DNA from 3 places in the Affinirhizobium rhizoryzae genome. Region 3 is predicted to be linked to each of the others. Evidence: predicted binding sites of a transcription regulator. Region 3 holds the regulator's gene; each other region holds the start of a gene.
The links. Region 3 encodes LexA, which represses DNA repair genes until DNA is damaged. Its sites were predicted from a motif close to TGTTCNNNNTGTGTTCNG; they were not measured.

Region 1: the regulator LexA is predicted to act here: its motif matches at 2,512-2,529, upstream of G6N80_RS16795 (ATP-dependent helicase).
Region 2: the regulator LexA is predicted to act here: its motif matches at 2,140-2,157, upstream of uvrA (excinuclease ABC subunit UvrA).

What each region holds. Positions count from the first base shown of each region.
Region 1 is NZ_CP049250.1:2,264,919-2,271,167, forward strand. Features, by position in the region: gene G6N80_RS16795 (ATP-dependent helicase) at 1-2,469, opposite strand, end outside; gene G6N80_RS16800 (efflux RND transporter periplasmic adaptor subunit) at 2,707-3,954, shown strand; gene G6N80_RS16805 (efflux RND transporter permease subunit) at 3,951-6,249, shown strand, end outside.
Region 2 is NZ_CP049250.1:2,702,967-2,709,215, forward strand. Features, by position in the region: gene gyrA (DNA gyrase subunit A) at 1-491, opposite strand, end outside; gene G6N80_RS18870 (MarC family protein) at 769-1,398, shown strand; gene G6N80_RS18875 (single-stranded DNA-binding protein) at 1,484-2,029, opposite strand; gene uvrA (excinuclease ABC subunit UvrA) at 2,291-5,218, shown strand; gene G6N80_RS18885 (DUF72 domain-containing protein) at 5,245-6,066, shown strand; gene G6N80_RS18890 (NAD(P)H-hydrate dehydratase) at 6,053-6,249, opposite strand, start outside.
Region 3 is NZ_CP049250.1:2,547,088-2,553,336, reverse strand. Features, by position in the region: gene eno (phosphopyruvate hydratase) at 110-1,384, opposite strand; gene kdsA (3-deoxy-8-phosphooctulonate synthase) at 1,495-2,346, opposite strand; gene G6N80_RS18115 (hypothetical protein) at 2,532-3,098, opposite strand; gene G6N80_RS18110 (VOC family protein) at 3,127-4,035, opposite strand; gene lexA (transcriptional repressor LexA) at 4,134-4,859, shown strand; gene G6N80_RS18100 (ComEC/Rec2 family competence protein) at 4,853-6,249, opposite strand, start outside.

The DNA.
Region 1 (6,249 bases), 280 kb from region 3:
GACGAAGCCATCAAGCACGCGCTTCTGGCCGGCCTTGTCGAAATCGATCGTCAGCTTGTTGCCTTCAATGTTCGAGATATTGCCGTTACCGAACTTGATGTGGAAGACGCGGTCGCCCACCCGGAACTTCGACGGCGTATCGGCTACCGACTTGGCGACCAATTCACCGTCAATGGTCCTGCCGCGTGGTCCGCTTTCGCCGTAACCGATCCGCTCGACAGCATGGCCGGAACGGCTGCCCCAGTTGTCGCGGGTGGCTTCGCTCTTGTTGGCCTGAGCGCGCTTCCAGCCGGGAGTTGAATAGGAATTGGCGAAGGGATCCGCCTTGTCGAAGCGCGACTGTCCGTAGCCGCCGCGACCATAACCGCCATAGCTCGATTCCGATTCGGCAACATCCACATGCATCGGCGGCAATTCATCAAGGAAGCGCGACGGCATGGTGGACTGCCAGAGGCCGTGGATGCGCCGGTTCGAAACGAACCAGATGTGGCAGCGCCGCTTGGCACGGGTGATTCCGACATAGGCGAGGCGACGCTCTTCCTCGAGGCCTGCCCGACCGCCTTCATCCAATGCGCGCTGGTGCGGGAAAAGACCTTCCTCCCAGCCGGGCAGGAAAACGGTTTCGAATTCCAGACCTTTTGCCGAATGCAGCGTCATGATGGAAACGGCATCCATATCCTCGTTTTGCTCGGCATCCATGACGAGTGAGACATGCTCCAGGAAGCCGCGCATGCTCTCGAACGCTTCCATGGAGCGTACGAGTTCCTTCAGGTTTTCCAGACGACCCGGCGCTTCCGCCGATTTGTCGTTCTTCCACATATCGGTGTAGCCGGATTCCTCCAGAATCTGCTCGGCCAGCTCCGTATGGGGAGTGGTTTCAAGCAGTTCCGACCATCTCCTGAAACTTTGAATCACATCGAAAAGCGCCTTGCGCGCCTTGGGCTTCAATTCGTCGGTCTCGATCAAGTCTGCCGCGGCGGCCAGCATGGGAATGTCGCGGGCACGGGCATAATCATGCAGGGTGCGGACGGTCGTATCGCCCAGCCCACGCTTTGGCGTGTTGACGATCCGCTCGAAGGCCAGATCGTCCGCCGGTTGGCAGGTGAGGCGGAAATAGGCCATCGCATCGCGAATTTCGAGGCGCTCGTAAAAGCGCGGACCGCCGATGACCCGGTAGTTAAGGCCGAGGGTCACGAATCGATCTTCGAACTCGCGCATCTGGAAGGAAGCGCGAACGAGAATGGCCATGTCGTTCAGCTTGTGCTTGTTGCGCTGAAGCTGCTCTATCTCTTCGCCCACGGCACGGGCTTCTTCTTCCGAGTCCCAGGCCGCGTGGACGATCACCTTTTCGTCATCGGGATTAGTGCGTTCCGTGAAAAGCGTCTTGCCGAGGCGACCTTCATTGTTCGCAATCAGGTGTCCTGCGGCGCCGAGAATATGCTCGGTAGAGCGATAGTTCCGTTCAAGGCGAATGACCTTCGCGCCGGGAAAATCCTTCTCGAAACGCAGGATGTTATCCACTTCAGCGCCACGCCAACCGTAGATGGACTGGTCGTCGTCACCGACGCAACAGACGTTTTGCGGCACATCCTTCGGGCGCTGTGCCAGAAGCCGCAGCCACATATATTGGGCGGTGTTGGTATCCTGATACTCGTCCACCAGAATGTAGCGGAAGCGTTGATGGTAGTCCTTCAGCACATCCGGATTGCGGCGGAATAGATCGATCGGGTGCAGCAGGAGGTCACCGAAATCGCAGGCATTCAGTGTCTTCAGTCGCGCCTGATAGGCGGCATAAAGTTCGCGACCCTTGCCGTTGGCAAAGGCGCGCGCATCGCCTTCGGGAATATCCTTCGGCGTCAGCCCCTTGTTTTTCCAGCCGTCGATCATGCCTGCGAACTGGCGCGCAGGCCAGCGCTTGTCATCCAGGCCTTCTGCTTGAATTAACTGTTTAATCAGACGGATAACATCGTCCGTATCCAGAATGGTGAAGTCGCTGCGAAGGCCGACAAGCTCTGCATGACGCCGTAGAAGCTTCACGCCGATCGAGTGGAAAGTGCCAAGCCACGGCATGCCTTCGACCGCACCGCCGACGAGAACGCCGATGCGCTCCTTCATTTCGCGCGCAGCCTTGTTCGTGAAGGTCACGGCCAGGATCTGGCTTGGAAAGGCACGATTGGTCGCAAGGATATGGGCGATGCGCGTGGTGAGGACGCGCGTCTTGCCCGTGCCCGCGCCGGCCAGCACCAGAACGGGTCCATCCAGCGATTCGACTGCTTCCCGCTGCTCCGGGTTCAGGCCGCCAAGATAGTCAGGGGCCGGGCGGCTCTGGTCGCGTGCGGCCATGGCACGCGCCGCAATGCCCAGGCCGCTGCCGGGCGCTGCCGTGGAGGGAGCAGGGGGCTTGGAACGGCGGGAGCCGTGATCCGGTTCTTCATCGAAGAACGGAATGTCATCGAAACTGTTCGTCATCAGCGCAATCTAATGATTCCGGAAGCACAAGGCCATAGGCTACGTTCTGGTTTTATTCCAGTGGTGCGCCAGATGAGAAATGGCATCAATATGCATATTCGTATCCTGTGGCTTTCGGCTCACGATTCCGTGAGTTTCCGTCAGGTTACAATTTGGCAAGATTGGTAATCCAGCGTTGTCTAACCAACCGTAGAACGCGATACTTGATAACGTCTTCAATTCAACCGGAGTGACTGAATGCGCATCTGGAAGCAATTGCTCCTCAGTATTGTCGTGCTGTTCGCGGGGCTCTGTCTGTGGATCTTTGTCAGCGCCGATGCGGCAAGAAGTCTCGTTGGAATGGGTGTGCCCGCGCGTCTGGTGGGTCTCATCCAGCCGGCAGCGATAGACGCGCAGAAAACGGCTCAATCTGATAACCCCGCGCGAAACGGCCAGGGTGCTGCCCAAGGGGCAGGGCAGGGTCAGGGCGCTGGCCAGAGTGGAGGCCAAGGGGGAGGTCAAGCGGGAGGCCAAGGCGGAGGTCAACGGGCCACGCTCGTTGCCGTTCGCCCAGTCGTGACAGCCACGATCAATGATCGGCTGACAGCCATTGGCAGCGGTGTTGCCATCCAGTCCGTCGTGGTGATGCCGCAGGCGACCGGCACGATTGACGAAATTCTCGTCAGGGCAGGTCAGAAGGTTACCAAGGGTCAGGTTCTCGCCCGCCTCGATGATGACGAGCAGTTGATCGAGCGGGACAAGGCGCAGGTAGCGCTGAGGAGTGCGGTCGAGAAGGCTGCGTCTTACAAGAACCTCCAAAGCGTGACCCGTCTTGATGCGCTGGATGCGCAGATTGCCGAAGAGGCCGCCAAGCTGGCGCTGAGCACGGCGCGGTTGAACCTCAAGCGGCGGGAAATCACCGCGCCGATCGATGGTGTGGCAGGAATCGTCCCGGCGAATGTCGGTGACAACGTTACGACGCAGACAAGTATCGTGACGCTGGACGATCGCTCCGAGATCCTCGTCGACTTTTACGCGCCGGAACGCTTCATCACCCAGATCGAAACGGGTGCTTCCTTCGAAGCAACCTCGGTCAGCCGTCCGGGACAGGTGTTCAAGGGCGTGATCGATTCCGTGGACAACCGCGTGGATGCTGCAAGCCGTACCGTCCGCATTCGTGGCCGTATCGATAATCCAACGGATCTGCTGCGTGCAGGCATGTCCTTCCAGGTGGCGATGCGGTTCGCCGGTGAAAGCTATCCGGCCGTGGACCCCCTGTCGGTTCAATGGGATGCCGAAGGTGCCTTCGTCTGGAAGGTAGCCGATAGCAAGGCGCAGAAGGTTCGCGTCAGTGTCATCCAGCGCAATCCGGATACGGTTCTGGTACAGGCAGCCCTGAAGCCGGATGACCGGATCGTGACAGAAGGATTGCAGCGTGTTCGTGAAGGCCAGCCGGTTCGCATTCAGGGCGAGCCCCAGCGCGTGGCGGAGGCAGCGACCCGATGAGCAGCAAGGATCAGCACGACATGAAGGCAGAGGATGCAAAATCCACCTTCACGGCTCTGTTCGTTCGCCGCCCTATCCTGGCGGCAGTTATCAATACGCTTCTGGTCGTGGCCGGTCTGGCCGCCTTCGTCGGCGTGGAAGTTCGCGAACTCCCTGATGTTGATCAGCCGGTCATTACTGTTCGGACCGATTACGAAGGTGCTTCGCCCCAGACCGTTGACCAGGAATTGACACAGGTCATAGAGGGCGCTGTCGCCCGCGTTAGCGGGTTGAAGGCCCTGTCTTCCGAATCGCAGTTCGGTGCCAGCCGCGTGACCATGGAGTTCAACGACACGGTTGATCTTGCCGTTGCCGCAAGCGATGTGCGCGATGCGATTGGCCGCGTTTCCTATCAGTTGCCTGATACAGTGGACGAGCCGCGCATCGTCAAGGCGGACTCCGATTCACAGCCGATCATGCGGCTTGCCGTAACGTCTTCAAAGCTTTCGATGGAAGACCTGACTCTGCTTGTCGACAAGCAGGTGGTTGACCGGCTGGCAGCGGTGGAGGGTGTTGCGGATGTCGAGCTTTACGGCGATCAGGAAAAGATCTTCCGTGTCGATCTCAATCAGGCGGCTCTCGCCAGCCGTGGCCTCACGGTCGCCGATGTCTCCACTGCGCTTTCCAGTGCAGCGCTCGATGTTCCGGCCGGTTCGCTCACAAGCCGAACGCAGGATATCGTGGTGCGCGCAACGGCAAACCTGGAGACGCCGCGCGACTTCGAGAACGTACTGATCAAGGACAATATCCGCCTTCGTGATGTTGCAAGCGTCAATCTCGGCGCCGATGACGGAACCACGACGCTTCGGTCCAACGGCGTGCAGGGCGTCGGTCTCGGTATCATCCGTCAGGCGCAATCCAACACGCTCAACATCTCGACGGGCGTTGCAGCGGCGGTCGCCGAGCTGCAGAAGGTGCTTCCGGAAGGAACGCGGATCATCATAACCTCGGATGACGCCGTGTTCATTCGCGGTGCGCTGCATGAGGTGGAACTGGCGCTGGGGCTTTCTGCGCTCATCGTGGTCGTCGTTCTCTATCTCTTCCTGCGCGACTGGCGCGCGACGCTCATTCCGGCGCTGACCATGCCTGTTGCGCTGATCGGAACGCTGACGGCGATTTACCTCGTCGGCTTCTCCATCAACATCCTCACCCTGCTGGCCATCGTGCTGGCAACGGGTCTCGTGGTGGACGACGCGATCGTCGTGCTCGAGAACATCGTGCGCCGACGCTCGGAAGGCATGGGGCCGCGCGCTGCGGCGGTGCTGGGTACGCAGGAAGTTTTCTTTGCGGTTCTCGCCACTACGGCAACGCTGGCGGCTGTGTTCATTCCGCTTTCCTTCCTGCCCGGACAATTGGGTGGCCTGTTCCGCGAGTTCGGTTTCGTGCTGGCATTCGCCGTGGGGCTTTCGTCGATCACCGCCCTCACGCTGTGCCCCATGCTGGCCTCTCGCATGCTGACCAAGCCGATGAGCGAGCCGAAGGGGCTTCTCGCCGGCTTTGGTAATCTCTTTGCGAACACCTATGAGAAGTGGCTGCGGTTTACGCTCAATGCGCCGATCGTCATCATCGCAGTGGCGGTCATGTTCGGCGCGGCGGCCTTCGTCGCTTTCGGTCTGGTCAAGAACGAGCTGACGCCGCTGGAAGATCGCTCCCTCGTCGCAATGCGCCTGACCACGCCGCAGGGTGTGAGCCTCGAGTACACGCAGGACCAGATCCGCCGCGTCGAGGAAAATCTCCAGCCGTTGGTCGACTCCGGTGAGATCCGGAACATCTTCTCCATTTCCGGCATGGGCAATTCCACCAATAGCGGTTTCATGGTGATGACGCTGGCGCCCTGGGGCGAACGCACGCGCACCCAGAACCAGATCGTTGCGGATGTGAATGCAGCTGCGGCAAAAGTTCCGGCGGTGCGTGGTTTCGCGATCCAGTCCAACAGTCTGCGTATTCGCGGGGCGGGGAATGGCCTGCAGTTCGCGCTGGTGGGCAATGAGCACGCGAAGCTTACGGATGCCGCCATCAAGCTCGTTCAGGCGATGGAAAAGAACTCGGATTTCCAGACGCCGCGTCTCGACAACGAACCGACGCAGGCGCAGCTTTCGGTCTCCATCGACCGCGAGCGTGCCTCTGATCTGGGCATCGACATCACTGGCCTGTCGACCGCCATGCAGGCTCTACTGGAGGGACGTTCCATTGTTGATGTCTTCGTCAACGGAGAGGCCTATCCGGTCAAGCTGACCTCCACGATGCAGCCGATCG
Region 2 (6,249 bases), 160 kb from region 3:
GGTTCCGACAGCGTACCGTCATAGTTATCGCGGAAATCGACAGTTTCCTTGTCGAGATCGTCCAACAGCGAATGGGCGGCCTTCTGAAGACGGCATTCCGTGTAGCGTTCGGCCGCCGGTGGATCGCCATCGATGGAGCCGAAATTCCCCTGGCCATCAATCAGTGGCAGCCGCAACGACCAGTCCTGCGCCATGCGCGCCAATGCGTCATAGATCGCGGCATTGCCGTGCGGATGGTATTTACCCATCACGTCCCCGGTCACGCGGGCGCATTTGACGTATTTCTTGTTCCAGTCGATGCCGAGTTCGGACATGCCGTAAAGAATGCGACGATGAACAGGCTTCAAGCCATCACGCACATCGGGCAGCGCCCGGCTCACGATTACGCTCATCGCGTAGTCGAGATAGGAACGCTGCATCTCTTCCATGATGGAAATGGGTTCGATGCCTGGAGGCAGCTTTCCGCCGCCGGGTGTGCTCTGGTCAGTCAAATCGGGTACGATCTCTGTTCGGAATCAGTCTTGTGTGTATAGACCATGCACAGTTCAAACGCCAATTTTGCGGCAGGTTTTGAACAGGCTTTTGGCCTATCTGGCAAGCTGACCATAGTGTTTGCCCTCATGGATGCGCAAGCCAAACATGAAATGCACAAGATGAACGCGTTAATCGGTGAGCATGCGCCAATTATCTGCTGGTAGACCGCTTCCGCGACGCGTACATTTCGCCTAAACGGGGCGTAGAGCATAAAGAGTAGCGGACGGGGGAACCATGGCATCTGCCGATAATATCATGAGTGCCTTCACAACCCTGCTGGTTACACTCGACCCGCCCGGTCTTGCACCGATCTTCCTCGGACTGACTGCGGGACTTGATGCGATACAACGGCGTCAGGTTGCTATTCGCGGCACGATCATTGCCTTCGGGATCCTGGCGACGTTCGCCATTTTCGGTGCAGGCATCCTTTCGATACTCGGCATCTCCATGGGCGCCTTCCGTATTGCCGGCGGCCTGCTGCTGTTCTGGATTTCATTCGAAATGATTTTCCAGAAGCGCAATGAGCGGAAGGAAGAGACGTCCAAGGCCGCCATTTCCATCGATCATGTTCAGCACATCGCCGTTTTCCCGCTGGCCCTGCCGCTCATTGCCGGGCCCGGCGCAATTTCTGCAACCGTGCTTCTGGCAGGTTCCTTTGCAGCGCCTCTGGACCGTGCGCTGCTGATTGGCATGCTTGCCTTTGTCATGCTGCTTGTGCTGCTGGCGCTGATCGTTGCTGAAAAACTTGACCGCTATCTCGGCGTCACAGGGCGCGCGCTGCTCACCCGTTTGCTGGGCGTGTTGCTCGCTGCGCTGTCCGTACAGTTCGTGGTCGACGGTATCAAATCGGCATTCAACACCTGAGGCACGACCAGATCAGGTGAAGCTGGTCAGACGGGCCAAACAATCAAGGCGACCGAGAACCTCGGCCGCCTTTCGATTATTATTCTCAGAACGGGATGTCATCATCCAGATCACGGGCGAAGCCACCGCCGCCACCGGAGGACTGACCGCCGCGTCCGGAGCCTGAGCTTGAAGTGGATGGCGCACGATCGTAATCGTCACCATAGCCGCCGCCAAAATCACCACCACCGGAGGATCCTCGGCCGCCGCCAAAGCCACCGCCGGCAGCACCGCCCTCACCGCGACCATCAAGCATGGTCAGCGTGGAGTTGAAGCCCTGCAGAACGACTTCCGTCGAATAGCGGTCGTTGCCGTTCTGGTCCTGCCATTTGCGGGTCTGAAGCGCGCCTTCGATGTAGAGCTTGGCGCCCTTCTTCACATACTGTTCGACGACCTTGCAGAGGCCCTCATTGAAGACGACGACAGTGTGCCACTCGGTCTTTTCCCGACGCTCGCCGCTATTGCGGTCACGCCAGCTTTCCGAGGTTGCGATTCGCAGATTGGCGATCGGGCGACCGTCCTGCGTGCGACGAATTTCTGGATCGGCACCAACATTCCCAATCAGAATGACCTTGTTGACGCTACCTGCCATCTTAACACCTTGTCTGCCGGTCGAACGGCATCTCCTATTTCGCTTGCGCAATACCTTAAAGCATCCGCCCAATCGGCGCGATGTTGATACATTTAATCCACAACCAAATTTGTTCTTTATTTGTTCTAGTATTTGGTTATGATCCTGTCAACGGGATCACACGTAGCCAGCGTACGAGATATGAACTTATGCCAAAGTGCCTCGACAGTAGCGATGAGATCACTAGATAAGAGGCCAGACCTCCCACAGAGCCAAGAGACGATGAGCGAACTCAAGACGATTTCCATTCGCGGTGCCCGCGAGCATAACCTCAAGGGTGTAGATCTCGATCTGCCGCGCAACAGCCTGATCGTGATGACCGGCCTTTCGGGTTCGGGCAAATCCTCGCTCGCTTTCGATACCATCTATGCAGAAGGTCAGCGCCGCTATGTCGAGAGCCTTTCGGCCTATGCGCGCCAGTTCCTGGAAATGATGCAGAAGCCGGACGTCGACCAGATCGACGGACTATCTCCTGCCATCTCGATCGAACAGAAGACGACGTCGAAAAACCCGCGCTCCACCGTCGGCACGGTGACCGAGATCTATGACTACATGCGTCTGCTGTTTGCGCGCGTCGGGGTCCCGTACTCTCCGGCAACCGGCCTGCCGATCGAAAGCCAGACCGTAAGTCAGATGGTAGACCGTGTGCTCGCTCTTGGGGATGGGACGCGCCTCTATATTCTTGCTCCAATGGTGCGCGGACGCAAGGGCGAGTATAAAAAGGAGCTGGCGGACCTGATGAAAAAGGGCTTCCAGCGCGTCAAGGTTGACGGCCAGTTCTATGAGATTGCCGAGGTGCCGGCGCTCGACAAGAAGTACAAGCACGATATCGATGTTGTGGTGGATCGTGTCGTGGTGCGCAACGACATCGGCGCCCGTTTGGCCGACAGTCTGGAGACTTGCCTGAAGCTGGCGGATGGTCTTGCCATCGCTGAATTCGCCGACAAGCCTTTGCCACCGGAAGAAACCGCAGCCGGGGGATCTGCGAATAAATCGCTCAATGAAACGCATGAGCGTGTTCTGTTTTCCGAGAAATTCGCCTGCCCGGTCTCCGGTTTTACGATTCCGGAAATCGAACCTCGCCTTTTCTCGTTCAACAATCCGTTCGGCGCCTGCCCGACCTGTGATGGCCTTGGTGCGCAGCAGAAGGTGGACGAGCACCTGATCGTTCCAGAGCCCGACAGGACGCTGAAGGATGGCGCGATTGCGCCCTGGGCGAAATCCTCTTCGCCCTATTACAATCAGACCCTTGAGGGACTAGGCAAAGTTTTCGGGTTCAAGCTCTCCGACCGGTGGTCGAAGCTATCGGACAAGGCGCAGAAGGCAATCCTCCATGGGACCGAGGAGAAGATCGAGTTCCAATATGCGGATGGAGCGCGATCCTACAAGACGACCAAGACCTTCGAAGGCATCGTTCCCAACCTCGAACGCCGCTGGAAAGAAACAGACAGCGCCTGGGCGCGCGAGGAAATCGAGCGCTACATGTCTGCGGCGCCCTGCCCGGCCTGTGGCGGTTTCCGTCTGAAGCCGGAGGCCCTGGCGGTCAAGATCGACAAGCTGCATATCGGACAGGTGACCGATATGTCGATCCGTAAAGCGCGTGACTGGTTCGAGGATCTTCCCGCGCGTCTCAATGCCAAACAGAACGAGATTGCTGTTCGTATCTTGAAGGAAATTCGCGACCGGCTGCGCTTTCTCAACGATGTGGGGCTGGACTATCTCAGCCTTTCGCGAAATTCCGGCACGCTTTCCGGCGGTGAAAGCCAGCGTATCCGCCTCGCATCGCAGATCGGTTCCGGCCTGACGGGTGTTCTCTACGTGCTTGACGAGCCCTCGATCGGATTGCATCAGCGCGACAACGCCCGATTGCTGGAAACGCTGAAGCATCTTCGGGATATCGGCAATACGGTGCTGGTTGTCGAGCATGACGAGGACGCCATTCTGACAGCCGACTTCGTTGTCGACATCGGTCCGGCAGCCGGCATTCATGGCGGCAAGGTGGTTGCTGAAGGCACGCCACAGCAAATCATGGATAACCCGAACTCGCTCACCGGCAAATATCTATCGGGCGAGCTTGGAGTCGCGGTTCCGGCAGAACGACGCAAGCCCAAGAAGGGCAAGGAGATCAAGGTCGTCGGCGCACGGGGCAACAACCTGAAAAACGTCACCGCTTCTGTGCCGCTTGGCGTGTTTACAGCCGTGACCGGTGTTTCCGGCGGTGGCAAATCGACCTTCCTCATCGAAACGCTTTACAAATCCGCTGCACGTAGAGTTATGGGCGCTCGCGAGATTCCAGCGGAACACGACCGCATCGATGGTTTCGAGTTCATCGACAAGGTCATCGACATCGACCAATCGCCGATCGGGCGCACGCCGCGTTCGAACCCGGCCACCTATACCGGTGCTTTCACACCGATCCGAGATTGGTTCGCAGGCCTGCCGGAAGCAAAGGCGCGCGGCTATCAGCCGGGACGCTTCTCCTTCAACGTCAAGGGCGGGCGATGCGAAGCCTGCCAGGGCGATGGCGTCATCAAGATCGAAATGCACTTCCTTCCAGATGTGTACGTGACCTGTGATGTTTGCCATGGCAAGCGCTACAACCGAGAGACACTCGACGTGCTGTTCAAGGGCAAGTCGATTGCCGACGTTCTGGACATGACGGTCGAGGAAGGCGTCGAGTTCTTCTCCGCCGTGCCCGCGGTCCGTGACAAGCTGCAGGCGCTTTTCGATGTAGGTCTCGGCTATATCAAGGTTGGTCAGCAGGCAAATACGCTCTCGGGCGGCGAGGCGCAGCGCGTAAAACTGGCCAAAGAGCTTTCAAAGCGCTCCACGGGCCGCACACTTTACATACTGGATGAACCGACGACCGGGCTTCACTTCCATGATGTCGCCAAACTACTGGAAATGCTGCATGAACTCGTCAACCAGGGCAATTCCGTCGTGGTGATCGAGCACAACCTTGAAGTCATCAAGACTGCCGACTGGATCATCGACATCGGCCCCGAAGGCGGAACCGGTGGCGGTGAAATTGTGGCTTGCGGCCCTCCGGAAGACATCGTCAAGGAAAAGCGCAGCTACACCGGGCAATTCCTGAAGGAGCTTTTGACGCGCAGACCGCAGCGTAAGGTCAAGGCCGAAGCGGCAGAGTAGCAGACGGAACTGAGGGGGACGGCGAGATGACAGCTCAACGCGCAGCTACCGGCAAAATCCGCACCGGGATCGGTGGCTGGACGTTTGAGCCTTGGGAAGGAACGTTTTATCCGGAAAAGCTGGCCAAGAAACGGCAGTTGGAGTTCGCCAGCCGCGAACTGACGGCGATCGAGGTGAATGGCACCTACTATTCAAGCCAGAAGCCGGAGACCTTTGCAAAATGGGCCTCAGAGGTTCCAGATCATTTTGTCTTTTCGTTGAAGGCCAGCCGCTACTGCACGAACCGGAAGGTGTTGGCAGAGGCTGGCCCGTCCATCGACAAGTTTCTGAACCAGGGAATTGCCGAACTTGGGCCTCATCTCGGGCCTATTCTCTGGCAATTCATGGCAACGAAAGCTTTCGATCCCGCTGATTTCGAAGGCTTCCTGCAACTCCTTCCAAAGTCGCTCAACGGCCTGCCTCTTCGCCACGTCGTGGAACCGCGTCACGCGAGTTTCTGTTGCGAGGCGTTCGTGGATCTTCTGGCAAAGTACGACGTAGCAGCAGTGTGTGCTGACCATGAGGAATACCCGATGTTTGCGGATGTGACGTCGGACTTCGTCTATCTGCGCCTGCAGCGCGGTTCCGATGATGTGAAAACCTGCTATCCGGAACCTGAGCTCGAACGATGGGCAGACCGCATCTCGGTCTACGCCGAGGGCGGCACGCCGGACGATCTGTCGCTGAACGCCCCAAACCGGAAGGCCGCGAAGACCCCTCGGGACGTCTTCGCTTTCTTCATCACAGGGGGTAAAGTCAACGCACCCAACGGTGCCCGTCGGCTTTTCGACAAGCTCAAAGGGGATTGAGGCTTTCGAGCGCGGATGGAATTGCCGTGACAAGGTCCTCTGCCGTCATGCCTCTTTTCGCGTGTTGCGCCGCTTGCGCATGAAGCCAGACTGCCGCGGCGGCGGCCTCATAGGCGGGCATTCCCTGCGCCAAATGCGCGCCTGCAATACCGGCCAGCACATCTCCGGATCCCGCAGTCGCCA
Region 3 (6,249 bases):
AGAGTTTGCTTAATCAATCGTTGACCATGAATGTCAGCGGGACGCGGACAACAAAAAAGGCGGCAACCGCAATGGGTTGCCGCCTCGAAATCGTGACCGGAAGACCGAATTATGCGCGCAGGATCGAACGACCTGCGTAGGCCGCCTGCGGGCCCAGCATTTCTTCGATACGAATCAGCTGGTTGTACTTAGCAATACGGTCGGAACGTGAGAGCGAACCCGTCTTGATCTGTCCGCAGTTGGTCGCAACGGCGAGATCGGCAATCGTCGAATCCTCGGTTTCGCCAGAGCGGTGTGACATGACGGCAGTGTAGCCAGCCTTATGCGCCGTTTCCACAGCATCCAGAGTCTCGGTGAGTGAGCCGATCTGGTTGACCTTCACGAGGATTGAATTGGCAACGCCCATCTTGATGCCGTCGCGCAGACGCGACGAGTTGGTGACGAACAGATCGTCTCCTACAAGCTGAACCTTGCTGCCGATCTTGTCGGTCAGGTATTTCCAGCCGTTCCAGTCGTCTTCCGCCATGCCGTCTTCAATGGAAATGATCGGATACTTGGCGGCAAGCTCGGCCAGATAATCAGCCATAGCCTCCGGCTCGAGCGTGCGACCCTCGCCTTCCATGACGTATTTTCCGTCCTTGAAGAATTCAGTAGAAGCGCAGTCGAGTGCCAGCTGCATATCGTCGCCCGGACGATAGCCAGCCTTTTCGATCGACCTCATGATGAAATCGAGCGCTTCTGGTGCACTCTTGAGGCCGGGCGCGAAACCACCTTCGTCACCGACGTTGGTGTTGTGGCCCTGTGCCGACAGTTCCTTCTTGAGAACGTGGAAGACTTCGGAGCCCATGCGTACGGCGTCGCGGATGTTTTCCGCACCGACCGGCATGATCATGAATTCCTGGAAATCGATCGGATTGTCGGCATGCGCACCGCCGTTGATGATGTTCATCATTGGAACCGGCAGCAGGCGGGCGTTCGGGCCACCCACATAACGGAAGAGCGGCAGGCCAGAGGCTTCTGCAGCGGCCTTTGCAACGGCAAGCGAAACACCGAGGATAGCATTCGCACCGAGGCGAGACTTGTTCGGGGTGCCGTCGAGCTCACGCATCAGGTTATCGATGAGGATCTGGTTTTCAGCGTCGTGACCGCCAACCGCATCAAAAATCTCGCCGTTGACGGCTTCGACAGCCTTCTCGACACCCTTGCCGAGGTAACGCTTGCCACCGTCGCGAAGCTCGACCGCTTCATGTGCACCCGTGGATGCGCCGGAGGGAACAGCCGCACGGCCCATGCTGCCGTCTTCGAGGTGGACATCAACTTCAACGGTCGGGTTGCCACGGCTGTCGAGAATTTCGCGCGCGATAATGTCCGTAATAGCTGTCATAAGCTCATCCTGTGCTGTGCGGTGAAAGTATGTGCCTGTCTTACCCAACAAGGCAGAAAATACAATGGCACGCGTATGACAGCTCGATATTCAAGCTGCCATGGGCGCCACTAAGCGGAACGCTTGGCAACGGCATCGAAGGCCATCAATGTTTCCAGCAGACGCGGAAGGTCCTGAAGCTTGACCATGTTTGGTCCGTCAGAAGGTGCATTGTCGGGATCCTGATGGCTTTCGATGAAGACGCCGGCGACACCGACAGCCACAGCGGCGCGCGCCAGTGTCTCGACGAATTCGCGCTGGCCGCCAGTGGAGCCACCCTGCCCGCCCGGCTGCTGAACGGAGTGGGTTGCATCGAAGATGACCGGTGAGCCCATGGCAGCCATGATGGGCAATGAACGCATGTCGGATACAAGCGTGTTATAGCCAAACGAAGCGCCTCGTTCGCACAGCATGACGTTCGGATTACCGCTCTCCGTGAACTTGGCCTGCACGTTCTTCATATCCCAAGGGGCCAGGAACTGCCCTTTCTTCACATTGATCGCGCGACCTGTCTTGGCCGCAGCAACGAGAAGATCCGTTTGCCTACAAAGGAACGCAGGAATCTGCAGAACATCAACGACCGGCGCGACCTCTGCACACTGCTCTTCGGTATGGATATCGGTCAGGACCGGAAAGCCAAACTTCTTCTTGAGGTCACTGAAGACCTCAAGCGCCTTCTCCAGGCCGATACCCCGCTTGCCGGAAAGGGACGTCCGATTGGCCTTGTCGAAGGAGCTCTTGTAGACGAGCCCGATACCCAGCTTGTCAGTGATCTCCTTGATCGAACCTGCCATCATGAAGGCGTGGTCGCGGCTTTCCATCTGGCACGGCCCGCAAATGAGCGAGAGAGGCTTTGCATTGGAAAACTCGACGCGGGATTTGCCTTCGCCTACGGCAACCACGGAATTCGCGACAACACTCATAAGCTTATCCTTCCCGGCGTCAGCCGCTTGCTCGGCTTGAGGCGTCGGCAAATTGCTGAAAGCTTCAGGCCTTTTCGATTCGGGCATCGTATAGTCCGGATATCACCCAAGAATGGCACCGATGCGCTCGCGCGGTGCATAACAGTCGAGCGTGTAACTGTCACCAGTGGAAATGGATGCCACTCTCACCTCGTTCGATCGAGCAGCAAATGGTGCGTATAGGTCTCGATAACGAAGCTGAAGGGCATCGAATCCGGCTTGTGCAGGACCGCGTGATGTCGAAGAACGAAGTACGGCATGGGTTCTGGTGGACACCAGAGGATTTCGCTCTGCAATGTTCTCCGGGTAAACTGCAAAGCCTGCACAACCCGGCCAAACGGCACATTTGTTTGAGCCAAACACTCTTTCATCTGGATGGTCAGCGCGTCTGGCCGATACCAGTTGTGAGCCTCGGAAAGAACAAGTCCATCGCGCATCAGCTGAACCTTGCGATACTCGATTTCCTCGCCATCACTTAGACCGAGAGCGGTGTAAACTGATTTGGAGGGTAACACTGCATTGGCGCTCACCCGTTTCGCTTGGGTCTTGGTACGTCGTTGGAAGCCTCGCAACTCGCACCAGACATCAAGCGCCTGTGTCGCGCTGTCGTATCCTAGGAGATGCTGATCAAGCTCTTCAACCCGGAGAAGCGATGCACCCTTCGCAGCCACGGTCGTTGATATCGGGAGCGTCTTGACTTGCGCAGGGTTCATTTCACTAAGGCCTCGCCAATCGTGCACATCAGGCCTGAACAAATTCCACAATGCATCCCTGTCCTTGCGCCGGCGCGATGATCAGGCGCTCGCCGCTGCTCTGATGCGGAATTGATGCTTCCTGTAGCACAGAGCGGGTTTCTGCAATGTTCCTGACGCGGAACCGAATGCCGATCCCGCGGAGACCTGTGGGATACCTTGGAGTGTGGTCTAATTCGGGGGCAATTTCCATCGCGACCTCGACGTCACAATTGCCCAGCGGGAACACATACTTGTGATCCTTTTCCTGCACGTGAACGCCAAGCATCGTTGCCAGATTTTCAATTCCCCTTGACCCCTCTGTGGCGAGGAAGAGAGCGCCAAGTCCGAGCGCACCATTTCTATGCTCTACGGACGGCCCCGCAGTTGGTAATGCCGCATTCACTCGTTGGCACGTGAAAGCGAAGAAGCTCGAGGAATCGAGATCGGCAAAGGCCAGTCGAAAGCTGGCAACCGAAGCGCTACCGTTCTCATCAACGACCGTACGCGAAAAGTCCAGGCGATTCCCGGCGCTGATCCCGGATTGCCGGAAGCGTTCATCATCCGTCACCGCATCCGTCGAACGCAAAACAAAAGCAGAAAAACCTTCACGAGCTCCGGCTTGCCGAAACGTACGATCTTTTTCGACGAAGCAGTTTCCTGCAGTAATGCTCTGGCCTGCGAGAGCCTCATCTTGAACGGCAAGTGGCTCAAGATAGGTTCCGTCGCTGAAAAAGACACAGGCATTGGACGTGCCGAAAGGATGGAACGCGTCCGGCGCCACGGTAAAGCCAAGCTCCTGCCAACGCTTGCGCGCGCCAACCAGCGATTCGACCGGCAAGACCAGATGATCGATGTTCGGAGTAGTCAAAAAAGAAGCTCCTGTCGGTAACACGGCCTGCAACCCACCATTATCCATGTGTTTCTGCAAGCTATATTTGCCGTGAACCTCTTGCGGAACACATATGGAACAGATAGTGTCTGTTCTGGATTTGTTTCCCAACAGGATGACGACGCATGTTGACACGTAAACAGCAGGAACTGCTTCTTTTCATTCATGCACGGATGAAGGAGTCGGGCGTGCCGCCGTCATTTGACGAGATGAAAGATGCTCTGGATCTCGCCTCCAAGTCGGGAATTCACCGCTTGATCACTGCTCTTGAAGAAAGAGGCTTTATCCGTCGGCTGCCCAACCGCGCCCGGGCGCTGGAGGTTATCAAGCTGCCCGAGCCCTTCGGTGCAACGCCTGCGACACCCAAACGCGGCTTTTCGCCAAGCGTCATCGAGGGATCGCTTGGCAAAGTGCAGCCGCCTTCACCTGCTCCGGTGCAGTCAAAACCCGCAGAAGAGGATAGCCAGTCCGCATCGGTTCCTGTCATGGGGCGCATCGCCGCTGGCGTGCCGATCTCTGCGATTCAGAACAATACCCATGCCATCAGCGTTCCATTGGAAATGCTTGGGCCGGGAGAACACTACGCGCTCGAGGTCAAGGGTGATTCGATGATCGAGGCAGGGATCCTGGACGGCGACACCGTAATCATTCGAAACGGCGCGACAGCCAGCCCCGGCGATATCGTGGTAGCACTTGTGGACGACGAGGAAGCGACGTTGAAGCGTTTCCGCCGCAAAGGCGCATCGATTGCGCTCGAAGCTGCGAACCCCGCTTACGAAACGCGCATCTTCCCGCCAGACCGTGTCAAGGTACAGGGCAAGCTGGTGGGCCTCATTCGGCGCTATCACTGAACCCGAAGTCGACGGATAGGATCGTCGTCCAACTGCTGGAATGTGTTGGTTCGCCAGTCGTAAAGACGGTGCAACTGCCAAGGTCTTTCGTTGCCCTGAAGCGCAGACTCCAGCATCCAGGAACCTGGATGAGGCTGACCGTTAAACCAAATTTCAATGGAGCCTGTCTGCTTCAGTTTTGAACCCGTCAGGAGCAACGCACCAGAGCGGCATTGTGTAAAGGGCGAGCCGGATACGACGACGATGTCAGACTTGTCGCACGCATATCCTGTGAGGCGTGTGTCACTCACGATCGTAACTCTGGCACCTGATGGACTGCGTCCGATGCAAATCAGATTTTTGACGCAAGAGAAGCGCGGCATTTGAAGCGGCGGCAACTGGTCTATTGCCAATGCTCTGTCGATGAGCGCGATCTCTTTGCTCGTCAATGCATGACGCGGTGTCTTCCCTGAAACCGTTCCTGTTACTGGCCCGTTTGATTCTGGTGCCGCCTCGCGCTTACCCACATCTACCCTCGTCACGGCTGGCATCACAAGTTCCTCAAGGCCCAGCGCGTTCTTCCATTGTTTGAATACGAACTCGGATGGTCTTTCGGTCGTGACGGATGCCGACGTCCCACTCAAGAGCGCCACCATTCTTCCATCCTCTGCAATTACGAGATCAGGCCTGGACGGCTCCATCAGTCCGTTGACACACACGGAAGCCACAAGAATGACGAGGCCAAACCATCGCAGTCGTGTCCGCAAGAGCGAGAAGATGATGAGACCGGCGGTGGCAACAGGCAAGAGCCAGCTTGCGGCACGCCCCGTTTCTATATTTCCGCCCCAGGAGGCCACCTCCAGGGCCACCGCGATTACCAGCTTCAAGCCAAGAGACATGATCATGAAGAACGGTTGATCGAGCCCGAAGGGCATCAGAAGCATGCCGATGAGTCCCGAAGGCATGACAATGAGGGAGATGATGGGCATGGTCGCAAGATTGGCAGCGAGGCCATAGGCAGTCAGCTGATTGAAATGCGCAATGGAAAAGACCGCAGTTGCCAATCCTCCGATCAGGGATGTCATCAACGTCCCGCCCAGAACCCGAGAGACGCCGGACAAAAGGCTACGAAATGAAATGCCGGAAACGAGCGCCTGATCGGACTCATGAGCGCGATCAGCCCAGATGCGATAGCAGGCAAGCAGAGCAGCAGTCGCAGCAAACGACATCTGGAAACTGGCGCCCATGACACTGGATGGGTGAAGAACGATGATCACCAACGCCGCCAGGGCGATGTTGTGCATACTCAACGAAGGGCGGTTGAAGAGGATGGCAATCAGAAGAATCGCCATCATGATGTATGCTCGTTCAGCTGATACGCCGAAACCGGAGATGCAATAATAGGCCGTCA